DNA from 3 places in the Undibacterium sp. genome. Region 2 is predicted to be linked to each of the others. Evidence: predicted binding sites of a transcription regulator. Region 2 holds the regulator's gene; each other region holds the start of a gene.
The links. The regulator FliA, encoded in region 2, starts transcription of late flagellar genes. The targets are predictions, from matches to a motif close to CTAAAGTTTNNNNNNNNNNNGCCGNTA.
Positions count from the first base shown of each region.

Region 1: a site for FliA is predicted at 2,104-2,130, ahead of fliD (flagellar filament capping protein FliD). Genes of this name have one in related genera too.
Region 3: a site for FliA is predicted at 2,961-2,987, ahead of motA (flagellar motor stator protein MotA). Genes of this name have one in related genera too.

Region 1 covers NZ_JAUXQE010000033.1:54,408-60,120, forward strand. Annotated here, with positions in the region: gene Q8K39_RS16605 (flagellin) at 1-1,592, shown strand, start outside; gene Q8K39_RS16610 (flagellar protein FlaG) at 1,681-2,058, shown strand; gene fliD (flagellar filament capping protein FliD) at 2,166-4,178, shown strand; gene fliS (flagellar export chaperone FliS) at 4,225-4,695, shown strand; gene Q8K39_RS16625 (flagellar protein FliT) at 4,702-5,037, shown strand; gene Q8K39_RS16630 (flagellar hook-length control protein FliK) at 5,043-5,713, shown strand, end outside.
Region 2 covers NZ_JAUXQE010000007.1:98,401-104,113, reverse strand. Annotated here, with positions in the region: gene flhA (flagellar biosynthesis protein FlhA) at 1-1,130, shown strand, start outside; gene flhF (flagellar biosynthesis protein FlhF) at 1,127-2,461, shown strand; gene Q8K39_RS04555 (antiactivator of flagellar biosynthesis FleN protein) at 2,454-3,284, shown strand; gene Q8K39_RS04550 (RNA polymerase sigma factor FliA) at 3,290-4,021, shown strand; gene Q8K39_RS04545 (flagellar motor protein) at 4,003-4,743, shown strand; gene motD (flagellar motor protein MotD) at 4,773-5,618, shown strand; gene Q8K39_RS04535 (flagella synthesis protein FlgN) at 5,679-5,713, opposite strand, start outside.
Region 3 covers NZ_JAUXQE010000045.1:3,871-9,583, forward strand. Annotated here, with positions in the region: gene cheA (chemotaxis protein CheA) at 1-23, opposite strand, end outside; gene Q8K39_RS24545 (response regulator) at 74-439, opposite strand; gene Q8K39_RS24550 (chemotaxis protein) at 491-1,039, opposite strand; gene motB (flagellar motor protein MotB) at 1,126-2,049, opposite strand; gene motA (flagellar motor stator protein MotA) at 2,067-2,927, opposite strand; gene Q8K39_RS24565 (class I SAM-dependent methyltransferase) at 3,046-3,732, opposite strand; gene flhC (flagellar transcriptional regulator FlhC) at 3,868-4,422, opposite strand; gene flhD (flagellar transcriptional regulator FlhD) at 4,461-4,778, opposite strand; gene dnaQ (DNA polymerase III subunit epsilon) at 5,315-5,713, opposite strand, start outside.

The DNA of each region.
Region 1 (5,713 bases), on a different contig from region 2:
CCGCTGAGGGCGATTTGACACAAATTGGCTCCAACTTGCAACGTATCCGTGATCTGGCGGTTCAATCGGCTAACGCGTCCAATAGCGCCAGCGACCGCGCTGCGCTGAACAACGAAGCTTCACAACTGATCTCTGAGATCAACCGTGTTGCCAGCTCTTCCAACTTTAACGGCGTGAATCTGCTGGACGGTAGCTTCACAGCACAAACTTTCCAAGTTGGTGCAAATGCAACATCAAATGACCAAATTGCCATTTCTTCCATCGCCAGTGCTAAATCATCCAGCCTGGGTGTTGGTGCCAGCTCAAGCTATGCCACCAATATCTCTGGTGGTGTGAATGGTGTAGGCGGCTTCCAGTCTGGTGATCTGGTGATCAACGGTTTCAACATTGGTGCAACCAGCGGCGACGGCGTATCTTATGCTGATAGCAAAGGTAGTGCGATTGCCAAAGCTGCCGCAATCAACGCTTCAAACGGTACCACTGGCGTAACAGCAACAGCTCAGGCAACAACGACCAGCGGCACTGCTGCAACTGGTTTTGCTACTGCCATCGTTGCTGGCGATGTTCTGATCAACGGCGTTGATATCGGGGCACTTGCTGCTGCAGGCACTGCTGCGGAACGTGGTGCTCAAGTTACAGCCGCAATCAATGCAAAATCCTCACAAACTGGCGTAACTGCAGCATTTGACACTACTACAGGTGCAGTTGCTCTGACAGCAGCTGACGGCAGAAACATTACTGTTTCCAAAACCAATGCATCCACTGGCTTGGCAGCAACTGTTACTGGCCTGGGTAGTGCAACTACTGGTGCTGCAACAGCAATCGGCACAGCTGCTGCAACTACAACTACAGCAGGTACTGTCAAACTGACATCTACCAGCTCTGCCGGTATCGTGTTGGCGAACGGCGGAACAGGTGCAGCAACAACTGGTACGACCATCACAGGTACTAACTCCAATATCTCTGCTGGCGACATTCAGATCAATGGTGTGGACATTGGCGCAATTACTGGTGGTGCTACAGCAACATTGCAAGGCGATGCCATTCGCGATGCAATTAACCAAAAAACTAGAGAAACCGGCATTACTGCATCTAACGCTGCTGGCGTACTGACATTGACAAGTTCGCAAAATGCTGGCTACACCTTTACTGTAAAAGGTACAGCAACACTGGCAAATACTGGCTTGGCAGCTACAACAACGACAGTTGCTGGTGCAGGTGCAACAGCAGCCGGCTTGACTGCTGGCGCCACTTCAGCAACTGCAACGGTTGGTGCAGGTGTTTCATCACTAGACCTGACTACAGCGGCTGGTGCCACAGCGGCTCTGACTACTATCGATGCAGCCTTGGCTTCTGTCAATAGTTCACGTGCTTCTTTGGGTGCTTACCAAAACCGTTTCTCCTCAGCAGTTAGCAGCTTGAATACAACTTCTGAGAACTTGACAGCTTCCCGTAGCCGTATCCGTGATGCTGACTTTGCTCAAGAAACAGCAACATTGACACGTGGTCAAGTATTGCAACAAGCTGGTACAGCAATCTTGGCTCAGGCGAACGCGTTACCACAAGGCGTCTTGGCTCTGCTGCGTGGCTAATCAATGAAATAAGTTTAGTTTTTCATTGAAAATGAGTGGTCCCCTGGTCAATTTTATGATCAGGGGAATTTTACTTTAAGGAAACATCATGGACGTCCTATCGATTACCAGTTCATCGTCAGGAGCACCTGTTTCAGATCGGTTGAGCACCGCGACGACCGCTCCTCAGATCGCGCAAAGCGCCGCGCCGCTGCAGACTGCCAATCCGGTCAGAGCCACCAGTCAAAGCCCCAAAGCCGCCTCTGCGGATGAAATTAATAAGGCTGTTGCCGAAATTAATAAATCTGTTCAAGTGAGCTCTCAAAACCTGGAATTCAGCGTAGATAACGACGCCAAAGAAGTGGTGGTCAAGATCGTTGATCAGCAAACCAAGCAGGTTATCAGGCAAATTCCTACCGAAGAAGCGCTAGAAATTGCCAAGTCGCTGGATAAATTGCAGGGTCTCCTGATAAAACAGACCGCATAAGATTAAATTTATGTCTATATTGAAAACAAGCAGGTAAATTCCCTTCTAAAGTCTGATTTACCCTTGCCGTTAATAAAGTAAAGTACCACTAACAAAAGGGGAATCACGTGGCAGGAATTCAATCAACAGGCATTGGTTCAAATCTCAATGTGAACGATATCGTCTCCAAGCTAATGCAGGTGGAGAGCCAGCCCTTGACATCGCTCGCAAAAAAAGAAGCGAGCTACCAGGCCAAACTATCCGCCTATGGATCTCTTAACGGTGCGGTCAGTGCATTTCAGAATGCATTGACATCACTTAATACACCATCAACTTTTCAATCACTGAACGCAAGTGCTGGCGATTCCACTATCGCCTTTGCGACAGCTAATAGTGCAGCAACTGCTGGTAGCTATAGTGTTGCAATCAGCAAACTGGCACAAGCTCAAGGTATATCAAGTGCGGGACAGGTTAGCTCTACTGACGCAATAGGCACAGGCACAGAAACCACTATCAGCTTCGCTTTCGGCACCATTACCGGAACGGCTGTTAGCGGCATATATCCACCCGGAACCACATTCCAGCAAGATGCCAATCAAACCGTTGGCACTGTAAAAATCAATAGCACAAACAATTCCTTGCAAGGGATTCGTGATGCGATCAATGCAGCAAATGTTGGCGTTTCTGCCTCCATAGTCGGTGATGGCAGTGCCACGCCCTACCATTTGGTACTTAATTCAAGTAAGACTGGGGCAGCATCCAGCCTCAAAATAACATCTTCAGGTGGAGATGCCGCAGTAACATCCCTGCTGGCATACGATCCAACCGCGACACAAAACTTTACTGAAGTCAGCACAGCCCAAAACGCTAACCTGACCGTGAATGGCATTGCCATTTCCAGCGCATCCAATACTGTTCTGGGTGCCATGCAGGGGGTATCTTTGACCGTATCCAAGGTTGGCACAACCTCTATATCGGTTTCCGCAAATACGACTGGCATTACGGCTGGCGTAAATAGTTTCGTTAAAGCCTACAATGATCTCAATACGACCATAAAAAGCCTGACATCTTATGATCCCAATACCAAGAAAGGGGGCTTGCTTTTAGGTGACTCAACCACGCAAAGCATACAAAACCAAATCAGAAAAACTTTGTCGTCGTCTGTAAATGGTTTGGGCGGCGGATTGACGACTTTGTCACAAATTGGTGTCAGCTTTCAAAAAGATGGTTCCATTTCACTTGATGCTTCCAAATTATCCACGGCACTTGCAACCAAATTTAGTGATGTTGGCGGTTTGTTCGCCTCACTAGGCTCCGCCACTGACAGCCTGGCAAATATTACTGGTTCATCTTCTGCCACCAAAGCTGGCAGTTATGAACTGGCCATTACACAAATCGCCACCAAATCCAGCCTTACGGGTGATTTGACGCTACCACCGTCAACAACCATCGACCCCAATACCAAGATCAGCGTCACGCTAGATGGAGTTGTTGCAGATGTCAGCCTGGCGGCAGGTAGCTACACTGCGACAGAGCTGGCAACCTTAGTTCAAACATCAATCAATAGCACTTCCGCCTTTACCGCCGTAGGCGCAACAGCAAAAGCCAGCGTGGTTGGTGGCGTTTTGGCACTGGAATCAAACAAATACGGATCTACCTCGGCTATTAACATCGCCAGCAATACTGGAACTGGTGTTGCGTCGCTTACTGGCACAGTAGTAACAGGCAGTGTTGGCAAGGATGTCGCAGGGACCTTGAACGGCATCACGGCAACAGGCAACGGCCAATCATTAACAGGAGCGGCAGGAAGCCCTGCAGAGGGTCTCAAACTATTGATTGCAGGCGGGTCACTTGGTGCACGGGGCACCGTCAATTTTTCAGTTGGTTATGCCACCCAGTTAAGTAGTTTGATCAGTGGATTCACAGGCAGTTCAGGGACAATCACTAGCACGACCTCTGGAGTAACCGCCAGCATCAAAGAAATAGGCAAACAGCGCATTACTTTGAATAGTCGATTATTTGATGTAGAAGCACGTTATAGGGCGCAATTTACTGCCCTCGACAGGATAGTAAGCGGCCTCAACAACACCAGCACCTTCTTAACTCAGCAATTGGCAGCATTAACCGGTAGTAATAAGTAATCCAATCATTTGTTATGCACGCAAGAAAATATAAGGAAACGAGATTATGTTTGGCTCTTCACAAGCACGCGGCGCCAATGCCTATGCAAAAGTTGGCATTGAGACTGGCGTAGTCGCCGCCAGTCCACACAAATTGATAGTCATGCTGTTTGACGGGGCAATTGTTGCCATATCAAATGCCGTGCATCACTTGGGCACAGGTGAAGTAGCATCTAAAGGACAAGCAATCTCCAAGGCCATTGCCATTATAGAAAATGGCTTGCGTGCCAGCCTGGATAAAAAAGCAGGCGGCGAAATCGCTGTCAGCCTTGACTCGCTGTATGAGTACATGACTGCCAGGCTATTGCAAGCCAATCTGGAAAACAGTGTAGTCATGCTCACTGAAGTACAGAATTTATTGCGTGATTTAAAGACCTCCTGGGAAGCCATCTCCCCTACAAAAGAAGTCGTCAATGAAGCCCCAAAACTTAGTATTGACCCATTATCCCCTCGTCCTGCCAACTTTGTTGAGGCTTGAATCAAGATGAATAGTCTCGAATTAATCTCATTGTACGAAAATGTTGCCAACATAACGAGCAACATGCTGGAAGCCGCACGTTCAGGCAACTGGGAATTATTGGAACAACTGGAGAATGATTGCTCCAGTCGCGTACAAATCATACGTGAGAGTGAAATCCCTTTCGACCTGCCTGCTGAGATGCGGGACAAGAAAGTACGCATCATCAAAAAAATCCTGGCAGATGACAAGGAAATTCGCGACATCACCGAACCCTGGATGGCAGAGCTATCTGATTTGATGAAAAACTCCAGTACCAGTAGAAAATTATCCAATGCTTATGGTGCAGGTAATACGGCCTGATTTTTATGGCTACCCGACTCGATATTTTGCCCAAACCAGTTGCCAATATCGAGGCACCAGCCGCTGCAATTCCTGTTAGTGGAACCAAGCAGGACATAACACCAAAACTTGCCCAGCTTGTCACCGGGCAATTACTTAAGGGTGAGATTCTATCCAAATTAATGGACGGCAGCTTCACCGTCAGGGTGGCAGGAATCACTGCCAAAATGATGTTGCCAGAAGGTAGCAAAACAGGCGACCAGATTCCTTTGCGCCTGATTTCCACTGAACCCCGCCCCACATTCCTGCTGGAGCATGATGGAGACGCTCACTTCCCTGCCCCTCTCCCGCAAAATTATGCGGCTGGCACAGACAGGCGTCAGCCCCCAAATTTAAGCACATATCTTGGCCCGGCATCTGAGGAAGTCGCCACCGCTACGCAGCCAATACCAGGTTCGGCCAAAATCCTGGCGGAAGGCAACAAGCAAACCAATGCCTCAAGCATCGTCAATTTGTCAACGCAAGACGTTGGCCAGCAAAACGCCGATGAAACAGGCCTGAGCCCAGGGAAACTTGGATCACAGCAAATTGCCACTGCCCGGCCAACAGAAATCACTGCAAAAAATAATCTCGCCAATACCAATGCTGCCGACACCTTACCAGATCGCCTGAGTAGCACTCCCACTTCCTTAAGCAG
Region 2 (5,713 bases):
ACCTTCTCAATAAACGGTCGGAAGTTGCGCCTGTTGCCGGAGATGAGCGAGTGGATACACCGACCGCAGCGCCACAGGAAATGGAAGAAGCAACCTGGCAGGATATTTTGCCTGTCGATACCCTGGGCCTGGAAGTTGGCTACCGCCTTATCCCGCTGGTGGATAAAAACCAAGGTGGTGAACTCTTGCGCCGCATTAAAGGGATACGCAAGAAATTCGCCCAGGAAGTTGGTTTTTTATCTCCGCCAGTGCATATTCGCGACAATCTTGAACTCAAACCTTCGGCATACAGAATTACCCTGAAGGGGGTAGAAGTCGGTGCTGGCGAGGCTTTGAGCGGTCAATACCTGGCGATTAATCCAGGTATGGTGACTGGCAATTTACCTGGTGCAATGACTACTGACCCTGCCTTTGGTTTGCCTGCCGTCTGGATTGATGCAGCCATTCGCGAGCAGGCACAGGCCATGGGTTATACCGTGGTTGATTCAGGCACTGTTATTGCCACCCATTTGAATCATCTGATCACCAGCCATGCTGCTGAATTGCTGGGTCGCCAGGAAGTGCAATTGTTGATGGATCACCTGGCAAAAGACATGCCGAAAATGGTAGAGGAGCTGGTGCCAAAATCCATGCCACTGTCTACCTTGCAAAAAGTCTTGCAAAACCTGTTGATCGAAGGCGTGCATATCCGCGATATGCGCACCATCATTGAGACCTTGACCGAACAAGCCATGCATACTCAGGACGCCAATGAATTGACTGCGCAGGTCAGGATTGCCCTGGGCCGTGCCATCGTTCAGCAGATTTTCCCAACCGGAAATGAAATGACAGTCATGACACTGGATAATCGTCTTGAGCGCCTCTTGATGCAAGCGCTACAAACCAGTGGCGCGGATGGTTCAGGCATAGAGCCAGGCCTGGCTGACACGCTGGCAAGCCAGACCCAGGCGGCCGCTGAACATCAGGAACAGATGGGCTTGACACCAGTGTTGCTGGTGCCTGCGCCATTGCGCGCCTTGCTGTCGCGTTTCCTGCGCCGCAATTTGCCACAGTTAAAAGTATTGTCACACGCAGAAGTACCTGAAACAAAAACAATTAGAGTCACCAGCTTGGTCGGAGGTCAATCATGAACGTCAGAAAATTTACCGCGAATAGTTCTCGGGAAGCTTTGCGCATGTTGCGCGATGCTTTGGGCGCGGATGCCGTAATCCTGTCGAATCGGAATGTGGGTGGCAAGGTGGAGATTCTGGCAATGGCAGATGAAGCCATTAGCGCTATCGCACCGGATGCAGGTGAGCAGGTTGCGGTACCTGAAGTGCCACGCTTTCCGCCACGTTTTCAAACAGAAGAAGCGGTCGCTCTGCACCGGCCCCTGAGTAGAACGCCAGAGCGTAGCGTGGATGTGCCTGCATTCAAGCCGCAAAAAAACGCCAGCAGTTTTGTCAGTGAGCTGGAGGCGCCTGTCAGTGCCAATGAATTGAATGACGTGATGTCAGAAATTCGCTCCATGCGCAGCATGCTTGAATCTCAACTGGCAGAAATATCCTGGACGCAGACACAAAAACGCCAGCCGCAAAAAGCAGAAATCCTGCGCGAATTGCTGGCTACCGGTTTTAGTGCCAGCCTGGCGCGCTATCTGGTAGAGAAACTGCCGGAAACAGGCAAGGTAGAGGACGGGCTGGAATGGATCAAAAATATTCTGGTTCGCAATTTGTCCACGATCGATAATGAAAATGAAATGCTGGAAAAGGGTGGGGTGTATGCCTTGGTTGGCCCAACAGGCGTAGGCAAGACTACCACTACTGCCAAGCTGGCTGCCCGGTGTGTCATGCGTCATGGTCCATCCAAGCTGGCCCTCATCACGACTGATGGTTATCGTATCGGTGGCTTTGAGCAATTGCGCATCTACGGAAAAATCCTCGGTGTGATGGTGCATGCCGTCAAGGATGAAGCCGATTTGCGCATCGCCTTGTCCGAGCTCAAGAACAAGCATACGGTATTGATCGATACTGTCGGTGTCAGCCAACGCGACAAGATGGTGACCGAGCAGGTAGCAATGTTGTCTGGAACAGACACTCCAGTAAAGCGTTTGCTATGCCTGAATGCGACATCGACGGGTGAAACCCTGAGTGAAGTAGTGCGCGCTTATCAGGGTAATGGCCTGGCGGGTTGCATATTTACCAAACTCGATGAGGCTGCGACGATAGGGGGAGCGCTCGATATTGCGATCCGTCAAAAGCTCATGGTGTATTACGTCGCCAGCGGTCAGCGTGTGCCTGAAGACCTGCATATTGCCAATAAATTGTATTTGATCGACCGTGCTTTCAAGCTCAAGCGTGAGACTGCGGCTTTTCGCTATCTCGACGAGGAATTGCCACTGCTGATGGCTGGTGCAGTCTCTTCTTCAGCATCCGCCGCCAGAGCATCTGGCCGTGCTGGCAAGGAGGTGTTCCTTGGCTAGTTTTGATCAGGCAGAAGGCCTGCGGCGCATGCTGGCGGGGCCAAAACCAAGGGTGTTCACCTTTTTGTCGGCTTTGAGAGAGGATGAAAAGAGTGGCATGTTAGTCAATCTCGGCGTGTCGCTGGCGCGCCAGGGCAACCAGGTCCTGATGGTCGATGCCCGCGCCTCGGAAAACAGCGTAGGTGCATGGTTGAATGCCAGGCATGATCAGACCTTATTGGATGTAGCGAGACAACAGCGTACAATGAAGGAAGCTGTTAAATTGGTGGCTGCAGGCTTGTCAGTGACGATGCTGGCCAGGCATGCCTGGTTGCCGCCAGAAAGCGCGCGCCAGCTGTCGAGAGTTTTTGACACAGTGGCCAATAGTTCGGACCTGGTGATCGTTGATAGTGATATTAACCTGGACGATGCCTTCCCATTGGCGACGCTGGACGACAGCGAGCTGGTGATACAGGTATCTGCTGATCCTGACATGATCAAGGCAGCATATGGACTGATCAAGCGGGTTAGCAACCGGATAGGCCGGCGAGGTTATGGTATTTTGGTGTCCGGTGCATCAGAAAAAGAGGCGAGATTGATTTATACAAATATGGCGCAGGCGGCCAGCCGTTATCTGGCAGTGCCATTGCACTATGTCGGCAATGTGCCGGAAGACGAGCATGTCAGAAAGGCGGCGCATTTGGGACGTTCTGTGATTGATGCTTTTCCTAGAGCTTTGGCATCATTGGCGTTTTCCAGGCTGGCCGAGCAATTGGCGATGACTGCGCGTTCCACATTATGTGTAGAAGGAGTCCCTGAGCTGGGTGTCGGTCTTGGAATGTAATCAAAATGTACACCGCTAGCGGAAAATCAGATAAAAACTTCCTGTTAAGGGAGCATGCTCCACTGGTCAAGCGTCTGGCTTACCAGTTGAAGGCGCGCCTGCCTCCCAGTGTGGAGGTGGATGATCTTGTGCAGGCCGGTATGATAGGCCTGCTGGACGCCGTTAACCGCTATGAAGATACTCATGGCGCACAATTTGAAACCTATGCGGTGCAACGCATACGGGGTGCCATGCTGGATGAATTGCGCAGTAGTGACTGGTTGCCGCGCGGCGTGCGCCAGAACATGCGCAAGATAGAAAATGCCATGAATGTGCTGCAGCAAAAACTGGGGCGGCCACCACTGGAAACTGAGGTCGCCAAGTCACTCAAGCTCAGTCTGGAAGAATATCAGGACTTGCTGACTGACAGTGGCGGGCATCAGCTTGTGTATTACGAAGACTTTCACGACTCGGATACTAAAGAACATTTTCTCGACCACTATTGCTCAGACTTGTCTGGCGATCCTTTGCAGGATTTGCTCAACGATGATTTTCGCGATGCCGTCATTGGTGCGATCGACAGCTTGCCAGAGCGAGAGAAACTGCTAATGGGTTTGTACTACGAGCAGGAATTGAATTTGAAAGAAATTGGTGCCGTGATGGGGGTGTCGGAATCGCGGATTTCACAATTGCATAGTCAGGCAGTCGCCAGGCTCAGGGCATACTTAAGGGAGAAAGCGTGGACTGGGCTAGCATAGTCGGATTGATACTGGTGGTATTTGGCATCATCTCCGGGCAATTGCTGGAAGGTGGTCGTTTGTCTTCGCTGGTGCAACCAGCCGCATTTGTCATCGTTGTGGTTGGCACACTCGGTGCGGTCTTGCTGCAAAGCAGGTTGAGTACCTTCAAGCGTGGCGTGCGGATGCTGCGCTGGGTAATATCTGAACCGCCGGACAGTAGCAAGAAAAATGTTGCTGATGCGCTGATCTGGAGTGTCGTTGCCAGACGCGAAGGTTTCCTCAGTTTGGAACGCTATATGAATGCCTCCAATGATCCGTTCATCAGCAAGGGACTGCGCCTGGTGATTGATGGCATAGACCCGATACGCCTCAAAGACATACTGGATGTCGATATTTCCCTGTATGAGATGGAGCAGCGCCAGGCTGCCAAAATCTGGGAAGCCGCAGGTGGTTACTCGCCTACCATAGGTATTTTGGGCGCGGTGCTGGGCTTGATCCACGTCATGGAAAATCTCAGTGATCCATCCAAGCTGGGTGGTGGTATCGCAGTCGCTTTTGTTGCCACCATTTATGGTGTAGGGATGGCTAACTTATTGTTTTTGCCAGTCAGTAATAAATTGAAGGAAATCATAGGCCGTGAAGTCACGCGCCGCGAAATGCTTTCTGATATTTTTTATAGTATCGCCTTGGGCGATAGCCCACGCGTGGTAGAAGAAAGACTGACCAATCACCGTACTTAACACCAGAATTCAAGGTCGAACATCTATTTATGGCAAGGAAAAGATACCACGAAGAACCAGACAACCATGAAAGATGGCTGGTTTCCTACGCGGATTTTATTACCTTGCTGTTTGCATTTTTTGTCGTCATGTATGCAATATCCTCACTGAACGAGGGTAAGTACCGGGTCTTGTCAAATTCATTGACGGGCGCTTTTGGCAAGGTCATGACGGTTAATCCCAAGCCGGTAGATGCGCAAACCGAGCAATTGGTCAAACTTGATCCTCTTCCTTTGGTCAAGAACCGTGTTAGCGAGGGTTTGCGCAAAGAGCGGGCGCAAATGACCACCATGGCCAAAGATATTCTGACGGTATTGGAACCTCTTGTACGTGAGGGCAAGGTGCGCGTCACCCAGACCAGTCGGGGCATCACCATAGAAATCAATGCCAGCCTCTTGTTTGCGCCAGGTGATGCACGCCTGAACGTTGATTCCATACAGGCACTCAAGGCGATTGCAAGCGTCCTCAAGCTGGACACCCATGCAATACAGGTGGAAGGCCATACCGATAACCTGCCTATCAAAAATTCCATTTTCCCTTCAAATTGGGAATTGTCAGCCGTACGTGCCAGCACTGTGGCGCGCCTGCTCACAGAGAATGGAGTAGATGAAAACCGGGTAACGGCGGTAGGGCAAGGGGCAAAATTGCCAGTAAGCGAGAATGAAACGCCCGAGGGAAGGGCCAGAAATCGGCGCGTATCGGTGACTATTTTGTCAGTATTGCCTGAGCCTGTAGTGGAAGTGCCAATTGCACCAGTATCCACGGCAACTTCATTGCCATCAACTGCTGGCAGGCCGGCAGCCGCATCCTTGTCTGAGGCAGCACCAGCCCCTTAAGTTTTGGTCGCGGCGGGGAAACAATAAATGGAAGTTACTAAAGCTGATGCCTTGGCTGCCTTAAGTGGCGACATAGCCTTTGCCTGGCGTGGTCT
Region 3 (5,713 bases), on a different contig from region 2:
AACTGACTCATGTCAATCGTCATTATTAAACTCCGTGATTTACATTTGTTTGCCCAAACTGCGGGCCATGAATTCAGCCAATCACTTTTTTAACCACTTCAGTCAGTTTCTGCGGATCAAATGGTTTTACCAGCCAGCCATTGGCACCAGCAGCACGACCTTTAGCCTTCATATCGTCGCTTGACTCAGTTGTCAGCATCAGTATGGGCACGCGCGCATAAGATGGCAAACCACGCAAAGACTTGATGAGAGTAAGACCATCCATTCTTGGCATGTTTTGGTCCGTCAGCACCAAATCGACTACTTGATTACGTGCTTTTTCCAGACCATCCTGACCATCAACTGCTTCAATTACCTGATATCCCGCTGCTTTTAAACTGAAAGCTACCATCTGCCTCAAGGAGCCAGAATCATCCACAGCTAAAATTGTCTTGGCCATATTTACTCCGTTATACGAATTATAGGCAGCTTCCGCTCACTGCCACTTGATTTAAAATAACTCTATGTCACCACTATCCAGATGCTTTTGATGCACTGCTTTACGTAACAAATTCTTCAGATCCGCACTTTGCTTTTCCAGGCGTAAGTTAGTTTCGCGCAGCAACGCCGTCAATTCATCAGATTCACCATCATGTTCAATATCATTACCCAACACACCTAAAGTCCCCAGCACTTCGCGCAAGCCTTCACATCTTTGCAAGGTTCGTGAAATCAATTGACTGGTCAAATCCTGAAATTGCAAGCTGGTTACTGCTGAGCTGATATGCTTGGAAATATCTTCCTGTATGACCTTGAGCCGCAACACACTTTCATCTGAAACACCGCCAGAACTGACGATCAAATTGATTTCCTCCTGCTCACTCGATATTGCCGCATGCAGCGCCATGAAGCTGACACCCAGCTTTTCTATCGCCTCACCCAGGAGTATCGTTGTTTGCGCAAGGTCGGTCTCAACCTCCAGCAAATGTGCATTTCCATGATCAGACACACCTGATAAAAGTTGCTTAACCTGAGAACCCAACAGTTTCTTTTTGGACATCTTAAGCATCCTATCTATGCATTTTGACTTAATGATGCTGCAGTCTTACTTGTAGCTTGCTACTGCTTTGCCTGTCATTACTTCTTTCAAGGCTTGACTGAAATTTCTGCACTTGAGTCAGGTTGACTTTCGACTTCAATGGTGCCTCCGTCCTGCGATGCAGACTGCTCTGCTTTCTTATTCATGACGATAATGCTGATTCTACGATTGATAGGATTCAAAGGATCTTGCTTGTCAAAGAGTACCGAAGAAGAAAGGCCAACGACTCTTAACATCTTGGTCTCATCCATCCCCCCATAAATCAACTCACGTCTTGATGCATTGGCACGGTCAGCAGAGAGCTCCCAATTGCTGTAGCCGCGTTCGCCACTACCATACGGCGCTGCATCAGTGTGGCCAGACAAACTGATGCGATTAGGCACATCATTAAGTGCTTTACCTATCTCATGCAAAATTTCTCTGGTATAGGGCTGTAAATCTGCCTTGGCAGAGGCAAACATAGGGCGATTTTGTTCATCGACCATTTGAATACGCAAACCATCGGTTGTAATATCCAACAACAATTGTTTCTTGTATTGCTTCAAGGTAGGATTAGACTCAATCGCCGCTTCAATTTTTGTTTTCAAGCCCTTTAACCTCTCAGCTTCAACTTTGGCCAAAGCAGCCTCTGCAGCCTGGAGATTATAAGTTTTCTTCTGTGCGTCAATATCACCTTTGCGATTTTGCCCTTCTCGTGCGCTGAGATCCTTACCACCGCCCTTGATAACACTAGAACTATCGCCACTGCCATCACCACCAGCCATTGCCACCTTCAGGGGAGTCTGGAAATACTCGGCAATGCCGTTCAAATTACCCTTGGCTGTAGACCCCAGCAACCACATCAATAAGAAGAAAGCCATCATCGCAGTGACAAAGTCAGCGTACGCAATCTTCCACGCACCACCATGATGACCACCGGCCACCTTCTTGATGCGTTTGACTATAATTGGTCGAAGTTCTTCGCTTGCCATCATCAATCCTGTTTTTATTATTTAGATTTAGATTGCTTAATATGATCTTCCAACTCCGAAAAGGTGGGCCTCTCAGTTGAATATAGCACTTTCCGCCCAAATTCCACTGCCAAAGCTGGGGCATAACCATTCAGACTGGCCAGCAAAGTAACCTTGATACACTGAAAAGTCTTGGATGACTCATCCAACTGTTGCTCCATCAAACTCGATAAAGGACCGACAAATCCATATGCCAGCAAGATACCCAGAAAGGTACCGACCAAGGCCTTCGCGATGAGAATCCCCAATTCAGCAGGCGGAATACCAACCGATTCCATCGTGTGCACAACGCCCATCACCGCAGCCACAATCCCAAAAGCAGGCAAGCCATCACCAAGCTTGGCAATGAAATGTGCAGGAACTGCACCTTCGTGATGATGCGTTTCCAACTCATTATCCATCAAGTTTTCGATCTGAAAAGCATCCATGTTCCCTGAGACCATCAGCCGCAAATAATCCGATATGAACTCCATCATATGATGATCATGAACAATTGAAGGATATTTACTGAACAGCGGGCTTTCTTCCGGACGTTCGATATCACCTTCGATGGACATCAGGCCTTCCTTACGCACTTTGGTTAGCACATCAAACAACATGGTCATCAACTCCATGTACAAAGCTTTATTGTATTTTGAGCCTTTCAAAACGCCAGGAAGTGCTTTCAATGAAGCCTTCAGAGTTTTTGCATTATTACCCACCAGTGAAGCACCTACCGCGGCGCCACCTATCATTAACAATTCCAGTGGCTGAAACAATACAGCAACGTGTCCGCCGGACATGACGAAGCCGCCAAAGACCGAGCCAACCACAATGATATAGCCAACGATAACTAACACAGGCTTTTACTCCTTAGAGAGGATTTTTTATAATATCAACTACACTACCTCAGACCTGAAACATTCACCAGAAATGGAAGGTTAAATATTGCTTCAGGAATACATTTCACTATGATCATTATATGCGCCAGATATAGAGAGCGGGGTCATTCGCATTGCTTTTTATAGTTACATCCGCATCAATACCAGGCACTTTAAACTCATAACTCATGAACAAGGTATCCGACCGCATCTCAGACCTCACTTTCACCCACAACTCTGGCATGGCCGCTGGCGACAAATACGCGAACACCACATCAAATTCAGCGAAATCAAGTCGAAGATAGTCTTTCAAGTAAAAACCAAGTCTGGGCCCCGCCAGTTTCGCCCTGAACCAACTTACTAGCCAGGGAAAAGGCGCGATTTCGACGCCATAAAATGATTGCTGTGGCCGCAGTTTTGCGAGACTGACGGATACACCACCAAAGCCACTACCTATATCAATGAAACGCAAATCATCGCGCGCAGGTAGTTGCTCAAGAATACACGGCAATAAACTGGATTTGGAAGGAAAATATGGAACTTGCGTACGGTAAGTTGACCAAAACAACAATACCATCAGCAAAAAGATGCACAAACTAAGTGCTGGATGCAACTGAAAAACAAGAGAAGCAATAACTGCAAGCGGGAAAACAAATTGTATCAACCACCACCACCAACTCATGCCCAGCATAATGCTGAGGCCAGCGGCTAAACTTGCGTGAATAGCGAGAAGAAAATAAGGAGACAGTATGCCGCCAAACCACCACTGATCAGTGACATACAACAAATAAGACAAGCCAAAAGCGCGTAACTGCAATAACAGCGCCAGAAAGACGGGCGAAGAAAAGACTCCGTCACCCAATAGGAGTTTGCCTTTGCGAGTTTTCGATGATACTACCTCCAAGGCTCCTCCTGAATTTTAAGCCACCATTTCCAGCGAGGCCTCCGCATCTTTTGCTTTTTTTGTTTTACCCGCCCTTGACGGGACGTGGCACAAACCACATGCATAATCATCATGCAAATCCAGACTATGTGCAACAAAATGCCCACCGCATTTGCAACATTTTGCAAAACTCAGCATTTTTCCTTCAAAGAAGCGAACCAGAGTCCAGGCACGTGTCAGAGACAATACTGGCTCCTCACCCGCTGGCACTGGAAATTGCTCCAAGTATAGGCGATATGCCTTGATGACGGCCTCGATGCCAGCCACTCCCGCATGTTCGCGCAAATATTTATGAATATTCATAAACAGGGAAGAATGAATATTTGGCTGCCAGGTAACAAACCAGTCAGCAGAAAAAGGCAACATGCCTTTTGGTGGAGATACACCCTTCAATTCCTTGTATATCTTCAGCAGACGCTCACGCGACAAGGAAGTCTCAGATTCCAGCAATTGCAATCTGGCACCCAGATTGACCAATTCAATTGCCAGTTGAATTTCGTGAGCTTCGTTTACTACGCTTTTGCTTGCCATGATTTTTCTCCGTCCGCTTCGATTCAATTCCCGACAAATTAATGGATTTCTTCAACTGGCTGACCAGCCATCAAAATCGCAGCATGGGAATGCGCAAGAGCACGTTCCTTGTTGTAATTTGTCAACATACACAAAATGGAGCTATCTTCAAAGCGGAAGCGCGCCAACATCATATTGGAGCCAGCCAATTTCAAAATCTGGGCGTTATTCAAACCTTCGATCAGGTCTGCAATTTCCTTGCCGATACCCAAACGGAAAATAGCGGTCGCTTTATCAGCGCGAATCATTTGTTGTGCCAACATCAAATAACTCAAATTGGCATCCCGAATCTCGGCCATCATATCGTTCTGCGTCATTTTCTCACCCTCCAGTTTGTAATCAGCGGCATGTTTGCGTTGCCAGTGAGATACATTGTGCAGGCTGAGGAAAAGCGGCTGTATAAGCGAGAATCCGTATTTAAACCAAGAATAAAACGAAGACATGCCGTAGGAAAATATCCTACAGGCACATTTAGACATCTACAAAACGAAATTTCGTAGAAAACAGATTTTTATTTTTTCGGATCAGCAAAATTGGCCAATTCAAAAAACTTCAATGAAAACAATTGCTTACGTAAAAAACGAGCTTTTACTTCATCGTCTTGTAATCATTAACGGCAGCACTTTAGAAAACTTTAGGGAAAATTTAAAAATATTTTTGATTTATTTTAATACCCATCTAACGGCAACAAATTGTGAAAACTTTAGGGCTGGGATCAAAAAAAACTCAAAAAAAATCACCTGTTTGCAACAGGTGATCATTTTTGAGTCTTTTAGGTGGCTATTAAAGCTAGTAATTCTTATATTTATTGCTATTTATATATTTCTTTAAAGGCAATATTTACCATTGTTTCCTACACGGTCGTGTGCCAGATGCATTTATCCTTGATTTGCTTATCCAGGCCTGACAATAAGGCATCATGCTCCCCCATCTCTTCATCCGTTGCCATTAAGACAGTAATCTCTCCAACCGGCATATCAAAGGCGACAACTTCCTGTTCTTTTGGGGTGTCATCTTCCTCAATATCGATCTCAAAACTATTTTGCCCGCGCGACATTGCCAGAAAAACATCTGCCAATAATTCAGCATCCAGCAAAGCGCCATGCAATTTGCGGTGTGAATTTGAAATCTCATAGCGGGTACAGAGGGCATCCAGTGAATTTCGCTTTCCGGGATGCAATTCCTTTGCCTGCACCAGGGTATCTACAATACTGGGGCAATACTCGGTCAGCGCTGGCAAATTCAGGCGCGC